Regions from separate parts of the Pseudothermotoga thermarum DSM 5069 genome, predicted to be linked through region 2. Evidence: riboswitches for the same ligand, from Rfam matches in the RefSeq annotation. Region 2 holds a riboswitch; the other holds the start of a gene.
What was found. A riboswitch is a leader RNA that binds a small molecule or an ion and turns the genes downstream of it on or off. The one in region 2 is predicted to bind thiamine pyrophosphate.

Region 1: another riboswitch for thiamine pyrophosphate. It lies ahead of THETH_RS08220 (thiamine-binding protein); the one in region 2 lies ahead of THETH_RS06975 (sulfide-dependent adenosine diphosphate thiazole synthase).

What each region holds. Positions count from the first base shown of each region.
Region 1 covers NC_015707.1:1,644,256-1,654,300, reverse strand. Annotated here, with positions in the region: gene THETH_RS08240 (endo-1,4-beta-xylanase) at 1-2,838, shown strand, start outside; gene THETH_RS08235 (ABC transporter ATP-binding protein) at 2,904-3,686, opposite strand; gene THETH_RS08230 (ABC transporter substrate-binding protein) at 3,614-4,555, opposite strand; gene THETH_RS08225 (ABC transporter permease) at 4,552-5,307, opposite strand; gene THETH_RS08220 (thiamine-binding protein) at 5,282-5,572, opposite strand; TPP riboswitch at 5,615-5,725, opposite strand; gene THETH_RS08215 (VanZ family protein) at 5,786-6,352, shown strand; gene THETH_RS11105 (nucleotidyltransferase family protein) at 6,520-6,699, shown strand; gene THETH_RS08205 (glycosyltransferase family 4 protein) at 6,875-8,182, opposite strand; gene THETH_RS08200 (MurR/RpiR family transcriptional regulator) at 8,179-9,018, opposite strand; gene THETH_RS08195 (glycosyltransferase) at 9,012-10,045, opposite strand, start outside.
Region 2 covers NC_015707.1:1,368,558-1,378,602, reverse strand. Annotated here, with positions in the region: gene THETH_RS06995 (threonine ammonia-lyase) at 1-56, opposite strand, end outside; gene THETH_RS10335 (FAD-binding domain-containing protein) at 53-1,315, opposite strand; gene THETH_RS06985 (ABC transporter ATP-binding protein) at 1,325-2,023, opposite strand; gene THETH_RS06980 (ABC transporter permease) at 2,041-4,659, opposite strand; TPP riboswitch at 4,761-4,869, shown strand; gene THETH_RS06975 (sulfide-dependent adenosine diphosphate thiazole synthase) at 4,922-5,728, shown strand; gene thiC (phosphomethylpyrimidine synthase ThiC) at 5,725-7,041, shown strand; gene THETH_RS06965 (sugar phosphate isomerase/epimerase family protein) at 7,004-7,759, shown strand; gene THETH_RS06960 (thiamine-phosphate synthase family protein) at 7,769-9,007, shown strand; gene THETH_RS06955 (SIS domain-containing protein) at 9,010-10,041, opposite strand.

The DNA of each region.
Region 1 (10,045 bases), 280 kb from region 2:
GGATGGGTCTATCAGAACTCTGGCTCAGATCAACCAATAATTATAACCATGCAAAGAGTTTACGCTGGTGAATCCAGAGGTTGGGACAGAATTGCAACTGTCACAGCGCCAAGCGGAAAATGGGTGAAAATCGAGGGAGTCTACACCGTTAGAGCACCAGCGGAAGAACTTGTCTTTTACTTCGAATCCGACAATGCCACATTGGATTTCTATGTAGACGATGTGATGATAATCGATCTATCAGCTCCTGTTGGAGAGGCAGCTGCTCAATTTGAATTTGTAGCAAAATTTGAGGACAATCTCAACGGCTTTGCGCCCTTTGGAAGGGCAGAACTTTCCAGAACAGATGTGGTTGCAAGCGAAGGAAAATACTCGCTGAAAATTTCAGGCAGGGCTTTACTGTATGACGGTTGTATTGTCGATATGACGAAATTCGCAAAAGACTTGGTAGATTCCAACATGATGGTCATAGCTAACGTATACCACGACTGTGATGAACCAAAACCGTTCGCATTTTTACTTTACACCAAAACCAAAAAAGCTGAAAATTATTCGTACATAGGCTACAAAATCGCCATGCCAAAAACTTGGTCAACCGCTGTTGGATACTTCAATCTAAAAGCTGACGACTATGAAAAAGTAGCTATTCTAATAGTCTCACCAAATGCTGTGGACTATAACTTTTACATCGATAACTTCCAAGTCCTTGGTCGACAAAAAGCTGCTCAAGTCAAAATCCCACCTGATTTTGGACCTGTTGCTTTGAAAGAACTGTTTGCAGAACACTTCAAAATTGGTGTCGCTCTACCAGTTAGAGTTTTCAGCAATTCGATGGATGTGGAGTTAATTACGAAGCACTTTAACAGTATGACGGCTGAGAACGAGATGAAACCAGAGAGTATATTGAGAAGGGATGCGAGTGGGAAGATTTACTATGATTTTACGGTTGCAGACAGGTACATAGAGTTTGCGCAGAAACATGGGATGGTTGTTAGGGGTCATACACTTGTTTGGCACAGTCAGACGCCGGAGTGGTTTTTCAAGGATGAGAAGGGCAATTTATTGAGCAGGGAAGCGATGATAGAGAGGATGCGGGAGTACATACACACAGTTGTAGGCAGGTATAGAGGCAAGGTGTATGCGTGGGATGTGGTGAACGAGGCGGTGGATGAGAATCAGCCTGATGGTTTGAGGAGGAGTTTGTGGTATCAGGTTATAGGGCCGGATTACATAGAGCTTGCCTTCAAATTTGCTCACGAAGCAGATCCAGATGCCTTGCTCTTCTACAACGATTACAACGAATACCATCAAAAGAAAAGAGATGTCATTTACAACATGGTGAAGAACATGAAAGAAAAAGGAATACCCATTCATGGTATAGGTATGCAGCAGCACATCAACATCGGAACAAGCATTGAACAAATAGAGCAAGCGATTGCGTTATATGCCACTATACCTGGCATTGTGATTGAGATAACTGAACTTGACGTCAACATTTACAGAGACAATGCCACAAAGTATGAAATCCCACCAATCGATCTTTTGATCCAGCAAGCCAACTTTTATCGCAGGCTCTTTGAAGTATACAAAAAGTACAGTGATGTCATAAACAACGTTACTTTCTGGGGATTGAAAGACGATTACTCTTGGCTCAGAGGATATCCTGTTAGAAGAAACAACTGGCCATTGCTTTTTGACGAAAATTACAATGCAAAGCTTGCTTACTGGGCGCTTGTTAAACCAGAATTGATTCCCGCATCTTCAAAGGAAGGATCTATAGTCCCTGGTGAAGCGATAATAGCTGGAACAATGGATGATTCATTCTTGCAATCGCCTCCAATCAAAATAGTTGTCGATGGTAACGATAAATTGATTGCACGAGTAATATGGGGCGAAGATAAACTGTACATCTACGCCGATGTGTACGACGCAACTCGAAATCCCGACAAAGATGGTGTTGCAATCTTCGTTGACCCCAAAAACTTCAAAGCTCCTTTCCTCCACGATCAAGCAGCTTACGTGATCTTTTGGTACAACAGGGAAATTGAAAAAAGTGAAAACGTCGAAGTAGAAAGATTCCTTGGACCAGCTTACAGAAGATATTCTGTTGAAGCGGCCATCTCAATGCCTGGTGTGAAATTCTCCCGCGACCAATTGATAGGCTTTGACATAGCCGTCATCGACGATGGAAAATGGTACAGCTGGTCTGATACGACGAATCAGCAAAAGTTCTCCACACTCGCTTACGGTACGTTGAAACTGGAGGGTATCAAAACGGGTAAAGCCATGTACGGCACACCGGTGATAGATGGAGAAATAGACGATATCTGGAACAAAGCCGAGGAACTTGAAACAGACGTCGTCGTGATGGGTTCGTTGCAAAATGCCTCTGCAAAGTTTAGAGTATTGTGGGATGAAGAATATCTGTACGTACTTGCAATTGTAAAAGATCCTGTTTTGAACAAAGACAACTCCAACGCTTGGGAACAGGATTCCATTGAGATATTCATCAGTGAAACCAACCACAAGACACCACCGTACCGTGATGGTGATGGACAGTTCAGAGTGAACTTTACCAACCAGCAATCCTTCGGAACAGGAGCAAGTGCCGCAAGATTCAAAACGGCAACCAAGATAGTCGAAGGTGGCTACCTAGTTGAAGCTGCAGTAAAATGGAGCGTTATAAAACCACAAGCTGGCATGACCATAGGCTTTGACTTCCAGGTGAACGACGCAAATGCCCAAGGAAGAAGAGTTGGAATCTTGAAATGGTGTGATCCAACGGACAACACATGGCAGAACATGTCAAAGGTTGGCAATTTGATCCTAACAAAATAAGATTTGATCACAAATCCAAAAAGAGCGGGCGCAAAGCCCGCTCTTTTCTTCACAACAAGCTAAAATCATCCTTGCTGAAAAACTTTTTCGTATATCATTCCAACTAACTTTTGGTAAGCTGGATTAGATAAAATGTCAACATCCCTTGGTTTTGGAAGCTGAACGTGAAAAATTTGCACAATCTTTGCTGGTCTGTTTGAAAATAGAACCACTCTGTCTGCAAGGAACACCGCTTCTTCGACACTGTGAGTCACAAAAATAGTTGTGATTTTTTCTTTTTCCAAAAATTGCGAAAAGTAAATCTGCAGTTTTCTTCTGTTTTGCGCATCCAAAGAAATAAATGGTTCATCTGCAAGCAAAAGTTTTGAACCACTCACAAGTGCTCTTGCCAAGGATAATCTTTGTCTCATTCCTCCTGAAAGCTGATAAACGTTTTTAAAAGCCCACTCCTTCAACCCAACTTTTTCAAGGTATTCCATGGCAATTTTTCTTGCTTCCTTTTTCGGTATACCCTTTAAAAACAAAGGTAGCGCAACGTTATCAAGACAGTTCAACCAATCGAAAAGAGAATCTGTCTGTGGCATGTAACCTATATCTTTTTCTTCAACTTGTATCTTTCCAGTGTAAGGAACAAGCCCTAATATCGCTTTCAAAAAACTTGTTTTACCGCATCCAGATGGTCCGACTATTGCAACAATTTCGCCTTTTTCAACTTCAAGGTCAACTCTTTCAACTGCCAAAAACCCATCGTAACTTACCGATAAATGTTCTACTTTCAGGGCAAGAACTCGTTCGTGTAAGCTTTGTCTATATCCAGTTCTCCAACCAATCCATTCTCTTTCATCCACTGATAAAGCCTCCTCCAAACCTTTGGATCTTGATAACCCCACCTGGGAGCATCTTCGATGTACTTGGTTGAAAGGAATTTTTGCGATTCTATCACAAGTTTTTCATCCAATTCTGGAGCATATTTCAGCAATATTTTTGCAGATTCAACAGGATTTTCAACAGCGTAAAGGTAACCTTTTTGAACAGCCCTCAGAAATTTTCTCACAAGTTCAGGAGATTCTTGAACGATTTTCTCGCTGGTTATTATCACCGGGGTGTAGTAGTCAAAAACCTCGTCAATATCCTTCAAAAACACGAAATCAACTTCCACTCCTTGAACTTTCGCACCTATAACTTCCCAACCATAATAGACCCATTGGAAATCGAAAACCCTTTGTCTCAAGCCAGTGACAAAATCAAGCTGACCAACATCTTGTATCTTTATCTTGTTTGGATCAATACCATATTTTTTTGCAATGGTTTTCAGAATTGCCACTTCAAGCTCTGTTCCCCATCCACCGTAAGTTTTTCCTTCCCAATCTTTTGGAGAGCTCATCGTACCTTTTAACCATGCAAAACCGCTGGTGTTGTGTTGAATTATCGCAGCGATTGAAACAATTGGAAGTCCCTCAGCTCTTGCATAGGTGACAAACTCTTGAAAACTTATTCCAAATTCACCATTTCCGGCTGCAACTAGTTGCTCGGTGCTTAGTTTAAGAGGTTGAACTATTGAAACTTCCAAGTTTTCCTCTTTGAAATATCCCTTTTCAAGTGCAACATAAAGTCCAGTGTGGTTTGTGTTGGGATACCAATCTAGTATCACCGTCACCTTCTGACCAAAAATTAAAAGTGAAAAAATCAACATCGAAATTGCCAAAAATTTTTTCATCCTCTCATACCTCCTTCACCTCTGTATGCCCATGGGGCTATTTTTCTTGAAATCCTATCGATTATGAAGAACAAAACTAGGGTGATGATTATCGTCAAAGTGACAACAACGAAAACCCGATCAACCCTAAAACTGTTCAAAGCTCTTATTGTATAAACACCAAGACCAGCTTGGGCTCCCATCCATTCAGCCAAAATTGCGGCCGTAAAAGCGTAAGTTACAGCTATTTTCAAACCGGAAAAAATGTGTGGCAAAGTATGCGGGATATACAAAAACCTCAATCTTTGATACCATTTTGCTTTATAAGCCTTCAAAAGTTCAAGTTTTTGTGGATCAACAGTTTTTAAAGCTTCGTAGGTGTTGATCGCTATTGGGAAAAAGCAAAGAAAAGCCACAGTTCCAATTTTTGCGGATATTCCAAATCCAAACCAGATCACTATAAGCGGTGCGATAACGGTAATCGGTATAGTCTGAGTTATGACAATCAGAGGCAGTAAAATTTTAGCTACGATCTTGACCAAGTACATCAAAATCGCCGAAAAAACCCCAACACAAAGCGCTATGAAAAGCCCGCTAACAGCTTCGTAAAGTGTTATCTTGAGGTGGTTCAAAATAACGCTTCTTTGCGCTAAAAGTTCGCTCAATATCCTTGTTGGCTTTGGGAGAATGTAACTTGGAACAGGCGCATACTGCCAAAGTAAAACTAAAGCTATGGCAAAAATTATTTCAACGATAATTCCTGATTTTTTCATCGATAGTTACACCTTCTCTCTTCATATCGAAGGAGGCTTGAAGAACAAACCTTTCACAATCATCCTGCATCTCAAGTCCAATCTTTTTAATCAACTCGACGATTTCCTCAAACTCTCCTTCCACCGTGGTTTCACTTGGTCCAACCAAATACTTCAATCCAGAGTTTTTGATGATGTTTATCGCTTCGTCCACAAGGGCATAAACCGTTGCAGTGTCGCTTGCTACAAGCGGCAAAAACTTGATCGAACAAGTGATCTTCGCCACCTTTTATCCCTCCCAAAAAAAGAAAACCTGCCATGCCGGCAGGTTACTGTGTTTCAAGCTTCCCTGCGCCGGCATTACCCGGATCAGGTTCAAAGGGTCGAGGGCTTCCGCCCTCCTCTCAGCCCCGGACTAGGAGCTCCCCCGCTTGTTGATATTCACTTTTTTCCATCGATATTATATCATATTCTCGATGTCATAAATGGAGGGACAGAAATGAAAAAAACATTGCTTATTCTTTTAACCTTGTCTATCTTTCTGTGGGTTGGATTCATCTTTTACTTTTCATCTCAGTCTCCTGTGAATTCAGAAAAACAGGCAACCAACTTCTACAGATTTTTGCAAAAGCTCGATGAAACTTTGGATTTCACAAAAACAAACCTTTACGTTAGGCTTCGAAGTTTTTTGGAAAAAGCTTGGTTTCCAAACAAAGTGCCAAAAACAAGTGATCTTGTTCGAAAAACAGCCCATTTTGGACTTTATTTTGTACTTGGCATTGCTTGCTTTTTCTTTGGACTTTTGTACAACAAAAAGATTCTTTCCGCGATAGCTTACGGCATCGGCTTACCAACGATAATAGCCGTCTTTGACGAGTACAATCAAAAATTCTACCACCGCGGCTCTTCTTTGGACGATGTGATAATCGATATGACCGGTGCTGCGTTTGGGGTGCTGTTGTCGTTGATTGTTTATTCAATCTTTGTGATCATCAAAAGTGTTAAACTGAGAAAACGTCGGCTGGAAGTTTCAACTAATGAGGACGATCTGTCATCGTTTCGTTGATGAGGAGCGGTCTCGGTTAGTATCACGAGGATTTGGTATAATCCAAGCTGAAGCATTTTCGTGAAGAGTTGCGGTCATCGAAAAGACGAAAAAATGTTATTTTACTTTTTGTCCTGAACTGCAGGACTGCTACATAAAAGTGAAAGTTTGCAGGTTCAGGTGATAAAGTGTGTCGACTAAAAACAAACAAATATAAAGTGGCTAAAATAGGCATCTTTGGTTCTTTTGCAAGAGGGGAACGAAAGAACAGAAGCGATGTCGACTTGCTCGTTGAATTTGAAGAAGTCCCAAATCTGCTGGAAGTAATATCCTTGGAAATGTATCTGAGATCACCTTTAGGGAGGTAGAAGTTGTAAGGAAAGAAGGGATTAGAAAAGAACTGATAGAAGGAATTCTCAGGGAAGTGATATATCTGTGAAAAGGCATTTTAAGTTGTTTCTGAGGGATATCTTGGAAGCAATGGAAAAAATTGAGAATTCTACAAGAGAAATAGGCTACTCAGAGTTCACGAGGGACGAAATGTTAAAAACCTTCGTCGCATGGCAAATTCAATTTCTCAAGAATCATGTTCAGATACTCAGCCAGATTTGTAAGCGACAGATTTCTCTTCCCAATCTCAAAATTCTTCTCCACGATTCTACTTAGTTCTACTTTGTTCGAAAGAACATCAGTCACCTCTTGTGCGGTCTTGCGTAATCTTTCCTTTGGCACCGTCCAAAAGCCTTCATGATCAAGCGAGGCATAATCACCCAAGGAGAAAAACTCAAAACCGAGTGGTTTTATATCCGTTATGTAAACAGGATACTCAAAAACGACCAATGGTTTCTTCGCAAAGACAGCTTCGATCAACTGGTTCCCCCACCCTTCTGCCACAGACGTGTAGGTGACCAAATCTGCATTTGCATACATGTCCCACAGTGAGTAATACTTTCTTCCATTGGTAAATCTTTCTGTTCTAACCAGATCAAAGGCAAAGTGGGTTTTAAAGGGCATCGATTCTGCTTTTTCTGCCAATCTTTTGTAGTAATCAATTGATTCATCTTCGTAGAAATTCGCAATGACAAAATTCACTTGCTTTTGCGAAATCTGCTGTAACTCTTTGGCAAAATCCATTGCTATCTCGATAGCTTTTCTTGGAACGATTCTGGTGGCATGAAGAACAAACAGACTATCTTTATCTATTCCAAGAACATCTCTGAGATCGTTGTTGTATTCATCCAAAACCCATGGATCTTGGTCAAAATCAAAGACATTTGGAACGACAATAGAATTGATACCCTTTCTTTTGAAAAGTTCTTCTTGAGCGATTTTGTTTATCGTCAAATTCAGCTCTATCTCTTTCGGGGGAAAGTATTTCTCGAGTATTTTCACAACAAAGCCAAAGGTCGGCGTCGAATACCTTGGTCTTTCCCAGTAGAAGTCATGGTTGTGAGAAACTGTTTTTATACCATTTTTTCTTGTGAAATTGAAAACAGCCACAGCACCAGCTAAATTGAATCCAAGCGAAAAGATGTTGTTGACAAAGATCAAATCCAACTGAGGAATCTTTTCCTCAAGCTCTCTTTCTATTTGGGCTACATAATCGTTGAAATACTCAACGAATACTTGCTCTGAGACTTGAAGTTTTTCAAAAGCATTTCTGTGAATCCAAAGATTTCTCTCATTTTTCATACTCAGCGACTCAACCCGAAAGCCTTCTACATTTCCAAAATCACCTGCGATATAGAAAACAGTATGTCCCATCTTCTCCAAAACTTTTTTGAATTTTTCCATCTCAAGAGAAACTCCATCGGTGAAACCCGCTCTAAAATGACACAGACCGATTTTCATTCTTCTCCACCTTCGTATTTTTTGGGCTTCAGAACCTGCGATAGTTCCTCAAGATGCTTTTTCTTAGAGGCAAAAATCTTGTTCAGAACCATCCGAAACACGATCTCCACCACGGCTATTTCTCCAAGATTTCCTCTCAAAAACTCGTATTTCTCAAACCTTGCCACTGGACTGTACAAAGTGATCTCCGCCACTTTCGAGAGCGGTGAATTTATCCCCGCTGTAATGGCAACAGTCTTTGCTCCCACATCTCTTGCAACCTGCGTTGATTTCACGGTATCTCTGATATTTCCGCTATGGCTAACCGAAATGACCAGATCGTGTTCATTCAATCCTGTGGCTACGGTAACCTGCATGTGTGGATCGTTGTAGCAAAAAGCTGGAATTCCCAGAACTGAAAGCAACAAACTTCCATACTCCGCTGCGACAGAAGACAGACCCACACCGAAGAAAATGACTTTTCTGCTTGATATAATCAAATCGCTGACTTTGTCCAATGCCTTTTCATCAAGAGTCCTTCCAAGCCTTTCCACAAGCGACTTTATTTCCGCAATATATTCGTTCAAAGTCTCCGATTCTGAATACTCCTCTGATGCCCTCATACCGCTTATCTGCTTCGTTAGCTCGATCTTGAAATCCTGATATCCATCAAATCCCAGTTTTCTCACAAATCTGAAGATCGACGTCTCGCTGACTTGTACTATTTTCGAAAATTCCGTGATGGAATAGTGGATAACATCATCGGGCTTCTCAAGAACATAGCTTGCAACTTTTTTCTCCGTTTCACTCAACCTATCGTAGATACCAAGTATTTGATCGAGTATCAACCTTACCACCTCTTGGCATATTCAGTTTTCTTTGTCTTGAACACCTCAAGCTGAGCCTCGATTACTTTCTCTGCTTGTTCGCTTGTCAGATCGAACGTCTCTTCCACAAATCCAGCCACCCTTGCAAAGTAAAACGGCAGCAAATTCATAACTATATCCTCGTCTTTGTTTTTTCTGTACAAAACAAGCGACTCAAAGACAACCTCTGCCCATTCTTCTGCTGTTAATTTACCCGTCGATAATATCTTACCTGTAATTGCCTTTGGAATGTAGTCCAAAGAGTGTAGTCTTTCCGCCAAATTTTGTTTTGCTCTGTTCTTCAAATTTTCCAGATCTATGACGATCTCTTCAACCTTTTCTTGAACCTGACTTCCGTAAACGTCAGTTTGCTCAATTTCGTTGAATTTATCCAGTTTGTCCAAATGCAAGGCAACCAAATCGAACAGAGTTCGAACCACTTGCAAAAACATTCCAACAAGGTGCTTCCCAGGATCTTTCACATCGTGAACCTTCGCACCGAGAGCTGCCTGAACAGGTTTCTTCGACGACTCAACGACTGCCGTAACACTCATCCATATATCGATACCAAACTTTGCAACATCCGTTTCCCAGACGTTCTTGGATAGATAAACATCTATCAGTTCTTTTCCAACTCCAAAATCCCCTCCTATTGGCTGTCTAATCTTTTTGCCAAAGAGAACTGATATCAAAGGATAGCAAATGTTGTTTGTGATCGTCCCATCGTATTTATGCCTCACATAAAGTGGAGTAACATAACTCGTTTTTCCACTAAGGATAGGATTTGCCAACCTCTCAATCCACCAGGGTTTAACACTTCTCAAATCCGAATCCAGCATCACGAAAACTTTTGCGTTGGCTTTGTGAGCAAATTCAAACAGCGCTCTGATCGCACTTCCTTTACCCGGTATTCCTTTGTAAACCAAAGAATGCTTTGGAATATTCAATGTATTTGCCTTCATGAAAGCTTCTCTTGTACCATCGTTCGAGCCTCCATCAGAGTTGACAACTGTACCTT
Region 2 (10,045 bases):
TGTACGTATTTGGATATCCTCTCTCGAGCTGCCTTGACATCTTTCAGGCTTATCATTTGGAATCGCTCCTTTCAAGATATTTCGAAATATAGTGGTTCTCCGGATCGAACTTTTCAGCTTGAAGAAACGGGTTGAACCTTCTGTATTTTGATCTTGGATCAACACCTACACCAGCGTTCCACTGCCAGTTGCCAACGTTCAAGGCTGGATCATAATCGATCAAGTGTTGGGCAAACAATCTTTCTCCTATTCTCCAATCCCACCCAAAATCTTTGGTGAAATAACTTGCGATTATCATTCTAACTCGGTTGTGGACAAAACCTTCCAAATAGAGTTGTTTCAATCCAGCGTCGATTATAGGTATGCCGATCTGTGCGTTCAACACCCTTTTCCAATCCTCAGCCGATGGTTTCAACCATCGTCTGTTATAGTCTTTTCTAAGATCTTGAAACTCACTTTCCGGAAAGTGATAAAAAAGGTAACTAAAAAACTCTCTCCAAAGAAGTTCATCGATGAATTTTGCTGAATTTGGCCTGTTCATCACCCACCTGAAAACCTTTCTGATCGAAATTGTTCCATAACGCAGATGAGCACTGAGTAAGGAGGTGCCGTTTACAGCAGGAAAGTCTCTCAACTTTTCGTATTCTGGCAAAATCTTTTCGAATCTTTCCAATAGCTCCTCAGCCGACTTCACAGCTCCTTCGTGAACAAGTTCTATCTCTTCAAAACCAAGAGAACTAAGCGAAAAATCAAGTTTCTCAGCTTTTTCTTCACCAATTTTGTACACACATGGCATAGATACGGAAAGCCATTCTACTTTTGGTTTTTCTTGGTAAATAGCTTCTAATTTTTCAAGCTCTTTGTAAGCGGCATTTTTGAAGTGAAAGAAGGTTGTGAGAATCTTTCCTTTCTTGGAACGTATTTTGTCGAAACTTAGGAGATAACCTTCCGAAACCTCTACAACGGGGAGAAATTTTTCAGCCTCCTTAACAGCTTGACAAGCAGAATGACCAAGTTCCACGCAGGTGAAGACTTTTGCTTCGGGAAACTGTGTTTTCAACCAACCAAAAACATCTTTTGCTTTTCCGTAGCATATTGTTATCGCCGTTCCAAATTTGGCAAGCTCTCTGTTGAGATTAACAAGTTGGCGGAAGATGAAATTGACCTTTTTCTCTTGTCCCTCACCTGTAAACTCGGACGGATCAAACAAGTAAAATGGAAAAACTGCATTTCCATCCTCTGCAGCATGGATCAACACCCGGTTATCTTCAATTCTCATATCCCTTCTGATCCACCAGATGTTGCATTTAACCATCCAAGACACCTACATTTCGACTACGGTGTTTGATCCAGAGAGTTCCTTGATGATTCTCCCATCTCTGACCAGCAAGATTCTATCAGCTCGCTGCGCAATCTTCTCGTCGTGGGTGACTACGACCAAGGTTGTTCCATTCTCTGCACGCATTCTTTCAAGCAAATTGATGATCATCGCACCAGTTTCAGAATCAAGGTTTCCCGTCGGTTCATCTGCCCAGACTATCTTTGGATTGTGAACCAAAGCTCTTGCGATGGCAACCCTCTGTTGCTCTCCACCAGAAAGTTGTGAAGGAAACTTATCTTCTTTTCCAGCCAACCCAACCTTTTTTAGCATTTCCACAACTTTTTCAGTTACCTTACGCCCTTTTAATCCAAGTATTCTCAAAGGTAGCTCAACATTTTCAAGAACAGTTAGAACAGGTATCAGGTTGAAAAATTGAAAGACAAAACCCATGTTTTCTGCTCTGAACTTTGTTTTTTGCTCTTCGTTCAAAAGGTGAAAAGCCACACCGTCAAAGAAAATCTCTCCCTCTGTTGGTGAATCTATTCCTGAAAGACAGTTTAACAAGGTTGTTTTACCTGAACCAGATGGACCAAGTATGGTTACAAATTCTCCTTTTTCTATGGTTAAATTTATTCCTCTGAGCGCTTCGATCCTCTTTTCACCTTTGCCGTATACTTTCCAAAGATTTTTCACTATTATCATCATTTTACCTCCTAGGATTAGTCAGGTGCTCTCAAAGCTTCGGCTGGACTTTTCTTCGTCAAGACAACCGGTAAAGATACGGCTATTATCATGAAAGTGTATATTGCGATGATGAGCAAAACAAAGTTTTTCAGCGGGAATGAAAATTCACCAGAACCGAAAAGTTCAAAGATCAACCTTAAAACATTTCTTGATTCGAAGTATCCTGCAAAACTTCCAACCAGAATACCAATAGAAGCTATGACTATGTTTTCCAAAATAAATGCCAAGCTGATGTTGTAGCTCGACATTCCCACAGCCATCAAAGTACCTGTTAAACGCCTTCTTACAACAACGCTTCTCAAAGAATGGAAGGCAATTGCACTAAAGCCACTGATCAAGCCAAAGTACAACAAAACAACGGCAGTTTGAACCAAAAGATCTATTCCAGAAAAAAGCTTGTTCAACTCTTCTTTTACGTGAATTGGAAAATCGAATAGTTTGCTGTAAAAGCTTTTGATCTGCGAAACATTTTCTGGATCGATCTTTGCAAGTAAAACCGGTATGGGACGAACTTCCTTTGGAAGACTTTTTGTGGAAGCAACGTACTTTGTTGGAACCAAAAGCTGCCTCATGTCAAAAACATCTACCACTTCGAGTTCAACCGAAGAAGTTCCTCCTATTCTAAATGGGGATCTTACCCTTCCAGAAACGGTTTTTCCCGTTGGTAGATCGTTTTTCTGCAAATAACCGACAATTGCTTTGCCCGGTTCAAGAAGTTTTTCACGCCACCTAGGATCCGTTTCAAATGGTACCAAAGCTTGTTTAAGAAAGTTTTCATCGACAAAGACTATCAAATCGTTTTCAAATTCGGCAACGTAAACTCTTGAGTAACTCAAAATACCATTGCAGATTTCTATTTCGCTTTTTGAAAAGATGAGCTTCAAAGGATTCCTGATCACGATGAAATCGTATCCAAAAAGCCCATTTTCCATCCTTTGTTTTACAAATCTTTGAACATTTGAATGGACAGTTATCACCAAAGTCATGACGAATACTATCAAGCTGAACATGGAAGCGATTATGAACGAATTTTTCCAGTTTCTTTCAACATACGAAAGTGCTATAAAACTTGAAACAGAAGCTTTGCCAACGAACTTCGATAAAAATCTCCTTGCAAGAAAAATCGCGTAGGCAAAGATCAGCCAAGCTGAAATGTAGAAAGCCGCTCCTCTTTGCAATATTTCCCATCCTCCAACGTTTTGACTTGGTGGAAGATAGCTGATCAAACAAGTTAGAAAAACACCAATCAACAAACTCACAATTGGATTTAAGAAGATCAATGTCAATCCTACTGCCAGCGAAAGTATTCCGAAAATTTGAAATTTACCGATAAACAGAATCGTCAAAATTCCCAAGCATATAAGGCTTAATCCAACCATTCGAATAGCTTTTTTAAAAGTCAAACTTTGCAAATTTTCCACCTGAACTTCAAACATTTGAACAGGTGGCTTGTTGGTGATTTGCCAGATTTTTCTAAGAAATATCAACATGGGAACAACCAAGCCGGCAAAGATACCAAGTAAAACAGTTGGAAACGTTACATGGAGTGAAAATCCTTCGAAAGAAGGCACAAAGCTTACGTTCAAAATTTTAACGGTTTCTATGAACTTTTCAAGCAAATACCTTGCCAAAAGTATTCCAAAAAATCCACCGAAAATTCCTGCAACTAAAAGATATGCTAATCCTTCGATGAAAAAAGCTGCCATTATGTGAATGGTTTTCATGCCCAAAGTTCTTAGGATAACCATCGTTGAACTTCTTTCTTCGGCAAAACTTTTTGCAAAAAGATACACAAGGATGAAGGAAGCTAGAATCGAAAAGCCACTGAAAGCTATGGTTACATATCCTAAAGCTCTGTTTGCTGGTGAATTTAACAGTTGAAATTTCATCGCAACAGCTCTAACATTTGAAATTTTACGAAGGTCTTCGACGATCGTTGAGTGTTCTTCAAGTTTTCCATTCAAGTTCAAATAGATTCTCGTTGGAAAACCACCAGGGCCTGCGAAATCATCGATGTGTACAAAAATCGTTCCCAAGTAGTGAAGATTTTCGCCACGAAAGTTTAAAAAGCCATCTTCACCTATATGTGTTACCGTAAATTTCTTTTCTCCAGCTCCAACGTTCACAACTACTTCAACACCAAGGGAAATCTTCAAAAGATTTGCCAAAGATCGTGAAATGATTACTTCACCGGAGAAAAGATCCAACTGCTTATCCACAAAATTTTTCAAATCTTCTGGATAGACTCCTATTATTAAGCAATCTGCGCTCTTATCTTCGTACATAATTCGTCCAACGGTTTCAGACACAGGTAAAATCTTTTTGACTTTTTCGTGGGATGCTATCGAACTCACAATTTGTTCGTCCAAGCTAAATTTCATAAAGATGTTATTTCTTCTATTTTCAACATAGGCATCGGCAGGTCCAAAGTTTTTTGAAAAACTCGATACTACCCAATTTTTTATGCTATCGTTTATGGAAAGTCCTCCCACAATGAGCATAGAAGGAATAGATATCCCCAAAATCAGCACAAAAGCGGTTTTAAAGTGAGCCTTAAAGTTTCGAAAAGCAATCTTGAGAATCGTTTTCAACATGAAAAAACTAGCCTCCAAAATGATTCTATCATTTACAAGATACCGTTAATCGTGTACAATGATAACTAGAAAAACCAAATAACCTCAATTTGGTTTTTCACTCTTTCCCAAGGGGGAGCGGATGTTATCCGCTGAGAGGAGGGTGTAACCCTCGACCCCTTGAACCTGATCCGGGTAATGCCGGCGGAGGGATTTGGGAAAGAGTGAGAGAAAAAAATAAAATCCCTCCGTCAGGAGGGATTTTTTTTCGGAGGTGGGTAAAGTGAAAGACATCGTGATTTCCAAACTGATTCTTGACGCCTTTTATAAGAAGTTATCGCAATGTCTTGATTTGGATGTGGCTATAGCCGGTGCGGGACCAAGTGGGCTTGCGATGGCTTACAAACTTGCCAGCGAAGGTTTAAAGGTGGCAATTTTTGAGGCAAAAAACGCACCAGGAGGAGGAATATGGGGCGGAGGAATGATGTTCAACGAGGTGGTTCTTGAAGAGGAATTGGCCGATTTTCTTGACGAACTTGGGATAAACTACGTCAAGCGCGATGGCTTTCTTGTGGCCGATGCCGTGCACTTTGCATCCGGTTTAATATACGCTGCCACGAAAAAAGGCGCAATTGTTTTCAACAACGTGTTCGTTGAAGATCTTGCGATGAGAGACAGAGTTGTGTGCGGCGTGGTTATAAACTGGATGCCAACCATAAAGGAAAAATTGCACGTTGATCCAATCACCGTTAAGGCAAAGTACGTGGTTGATGGAACTGGTCATCCAGCCAACCTTGTGAGACTTTTGACGAAAAGAGGAATTTTGAACAGCGTTAAAGGTAATACAGAAAACCTTTGTAGCTGTGGTGTTGTGGAGTACGAATTTCCAATGGATGCGGAGAATGGTGAAAAATTCGTTGTGCAAAACACCCATGAGATTTATCCAGGTTTGATAGTGATCGGCATGGCAGCTGTAAGTGTCGGTGGAGGACCGCGGATGGGACCAATTTTCGGTGGGATGATACTTTCTGGATTAAAAGCAGCCGATATGGTGATAGGATTGTTGAAGAAAGAGGTGGTCTTAAAATGACGCAACTTGAAGCAGCAAGACTTGGAAAGCCAACTTCTGAAATGCTTTATGTTGCAGAGCAAGAAATGGTAAACCTTGAAACTGTGATTGAAAAAATAGCTCAAGGTAAGGCGGTTATACCGAGAAACAAAAACCACAAAAGCCTAACTAGACCTGTCATAATCGGCGAAGGTTTTTCCGTGAAAGTTAACGCGAACATCGGTACATCTATCGTTTATTCGAACATTGACGAAGAATTGAGAAAATTGCAAGTTGCTTTGCACTATGGAACAGACACAGTCATGGTGCTATCAACGGGTGGAGATATCAAAAGGTGCAGAGAGATAATTTTGGAAAATTCCCCAGTTCCCGTTGGAAGCGTCCCAATATACGATACAGCTGTTAAGAGTGTGCAACTAGGAAAAAAGGTTATAGATTTTTCCGAAAAAGATTTCATCGATTTGATAAAAGAACATGCCGAAACTGGCATCGATTTTATGACGATTCATGCTGGCATCACTATGAGAACTTTGAATTTGATCAAAAACAGCAAAAGAATTATGAAAATCGTGAGCCGTGGAGGTTCGATCATCGCAGGATGGATGATTGCCAACGAGAAGGAAAATCCTCTTTACACACATTTTGACGAAATTTTGGAAATAGCAAAAGAATACGATGTAACTTTAAGTCTTGGAGATGGACTACGTCCTGGTGCTGTTTTGGATGCCTCTGATACGCTGCAATTTTCAGAGCTTTTCGTTTTGGCTGAGCTTGCCGAGCGTGCGAACGAAGCAGGTGTTCAAGTAATGATAGAAGGACCCGGGCATGTGCCGTTGAACGAGATTGAAATGAACGTGAAATTGATGAAGAAAATCACGAAAGGAAGACCAATTTTTCTCCTAGGTCCCTTGCCGACCGATAGGGGAGTTGGTTATGACCATCTTGTAGCAAGTATAGGGGGAGCCTTGGCCGCGTATTATGGTACGGATTTTCTTTGTTACGTTACACCGGCTGAGCATTTATGCCTGCCAGATGTGGAAGATGTAAAAGAAGGAGTGATAGCCTCAAAGATAGCGGCAACGATAGCTGATGTGGCAAAGGGTAACAAAAAAGCACTTATGCTTGAAGAAAAAATGGCAAGCGCAAGAGCAAACTTTGATTGGGAAAGTATGTTCAAATACGCCATAGCTGGCGATGTTGCAAGAAAAAAGTGGGAAACCAGAAGATACGATGAAGAAGGTTGTTCGATGTGTGGACCATTCTGCGCGATAAAAATAACAAAGGAGTATGTCGAGAATGCGGAAAGGCTTGTCGACCAGCATAATAAGAGCTGATGTTGGTAAAATAGATCAATTACCATGGTTTTCTCATTATGAACTCACTTTTTTCAAACAAAAAGATGTTGAAAAAGTAATGCGCTTTCTAAAAGAAAGAAAGGCTTCTTTTGGCGTTCATGCACCTTTTGTTTTTAGATACTGCCAAGTTCATCCACAGCCGACTAGTTTGAATCCAACTTTAAGACATGATACTTTGAAGAAAAATCAAAAATGCATAGAACTTGCGAAAAGTCTTGGAGCCGATTACGTTATTTTGCATTTTCCAAGTGCAAAACAAAGCGAAAGTTGGCTAGATATATACGAAGATATCGTTCAAGAAATAGCGTGTCTAAAAACAAATGGAATACAAATTAGGATCGAAAACGTTTACTGCAACGATTGTTTTCACACTTCAAATGACTACAAAGATTTTTTGGAAAGGACAAATTTAACTATTTGTGTCGACATAGGTCATCTTCTGATAGATTCACAGATCTACGGCTTAGACCCTGTTGAGTTTGTGGAAAGCTTGAAACCTTTTATTTCGGAATTTCACATTTACTATGCAGACTTGATTGAGTACGAAAAATGTCATCATAAAGCGTGGAAAAATGAAAAGAAATTTCTTCAGTTACTTGAATACATAAGGGATATAGATGCAGATTTTGTTTTAGAACCATCACCCGAATGTCTTGAAGGCTTTGAAAATCTTTTAAAATACCTCGAAGAACTTTAAGTTGAAGGGGTGGAAACTGTGGTTCTTGTGGTGGCTGGTTTTGATCCTTCTGCAGGCGCAGGGATTTTGCAAGATATAAAAACACTTTCACTTCTTGGAGTTCAAACTTGCGCTGTGGTTGCAGTTGAAACCGTTCAAAATGCAGAAAAAGTTTTTCAAATAAAACCACGACCTGTTGAAGATATTTGTCTTGAGCTTGATGTTCTTCCAACACCCAGAGTTGTGAAAGTGGGGTTGTGTCAACCAACTTTTGTTGAACTTTTGAGAAGAAAATATCCAAATGCAAAAATTGTTTGGAATGTAATTTTAAAGTCAAGTTCTGGATTTGAATTTTTCAAACCACAAGAAGTCTTACCATACTTAGGCTTTGCAGATTACCTTTTGATGAACTCTGAAGAATACGATCGTCTCGTCGAGTGTAATAAAAGTTTTTTAAAGAATATGATGGAAAAGATAATTATAACTGGTGGACACAGAAAAGAAGAAAAAATCATCATCGAATACAACGGAGAAAAATTTGTTGAAGAAAAAGTTGAAGGCAAGTTCCACGGAACAGGATGTTGCTTTTCATCGGCTTTTGCTGGTTTTTTGGATTTAGGGTATGAACCAAAAGAAGCCATCATTGCTGCTGCAGCATTGGTGAGAAAGATATTGGAAAGATCAAAAAACTTAAAATACGTCGCAAGTGAGCTTTTGGCCAGAGAATGGCAAAAATACGATATATTGGAACAATTGGACGAACTTTTGGAAGAATTTCTCATGCTCGGTCCTCTGACTGTCCCTGAAGTAGGTCAAAATGTATCTTTTGCGCTCGATTGGTCAAAAACCGAAGAAGAAGTTGCGAAATTTCCTGGAAGAATAAGGATGTGTCTTGGAAAAGCCGTTGTGGTTTCCAAAGCCTGCTTTAAAGATAAATCTCACACTGCTAGGATGGTTTTGACGGCGAAAAAGTTCTTTCCTCACATCAAATGCGCAACGAATATAAAGTTCAAAAAAGAGTATGTTGAAAACGCAATAAAACAAGGGTACCTTGTTTTCAAGTACGATCGATCACTTGAATCGGAGGAATTGATGAAAAAGGATGAAGGTTCAATGGAGTTCATGATAAAGCTTGCCGTTGAAAAACTTGGAAGAATGCCGGATGTAATATGGGACGATGGTTGGTATGGAAAAGAGGCAATGATAAGAGTTTTCGGTAGAAATCCAAAGGAAATCCTTGAGAAGGTCAAAAAGATTGTTTCAGGTTGAACTCACTTTGTCACAGTAACCTTTTTTATAATCCTTGGATTGTCTGGATTGTACCCTTTTAAAATGCAAAGATAGTAAGAGAAAAGCTGTATCAAAACAGTTAAACTCAGTATTCTTGAAAGTCCATTTGAGCTGAACTCTACATTCTTCTTGACAAAGTCTTTCATTTCTGGAATATCACAGAAAGAGTAGACGTCTATTTTTTGCTCGTTCAATTTAGCGGCAGTTTGCAAAAGATCTTCCCTTGTTTCATCGTTTATGCCAAGCAAAAACACGGGTATTTCAGAATTTATCATCGCTATTGGCCCATGCATGAAATCAGACGTTGAAAAACCCTTTGCCCTGACGTAACTAGTTTCCTGTATCTTCAAAGCAAATTCAAGCGCTATAGGATAAGTCAAACCACGTCCAAGTACAAAACATTCGTTCATGTACCTGAACCTTTCAACGAAAAGTTTTATCTCGTTTTCTTTGTCCAAAGCTTCTTTCACCACGTTTTCAACCTGTTGCAGTTTTTTCAACTCTTCATCGGATTTGGAAAGCAAACATGCAAGCATTCCAAGCAGTAAAAGCTCTGCCGAAAAAGTTTTTGTGGCGGCAACGGCCTTTTCCACGCCAACGTTCATGTAAATTGAAAAATCAGCAACTTTAGCCAGCCTAGATTGAGGATTGTTTGTCAAAGAAACGCAAAGTGCCCCGCATTCTTTTGCCATCTCGAAAAAGCTGCAAACATCTTCGGACATCCCAGATTGAGAAACGGCGATCACACATGCTTTATCAAGTTTAAGCTTTCTGGCGTATATTGAAGCAACTGATGGTGCGGCGAGGGATACCGGTATCCCGGCGAAAATTTCAATGGCGTACTTTCCGAATGTGGCTGCGTTGTCTGAAGAGCCGCGCGCCACAAAGACGATGAATTCTATACCCCTCTCAAAGATGCCTTTTGCAACTTTTTCTAACACTTCCAAGTTCGCTTCATAGCAAGTTTTTAAAACTTGTGATTGCTCTTGTATTTCGCTGTACATGTGATGCATGTTT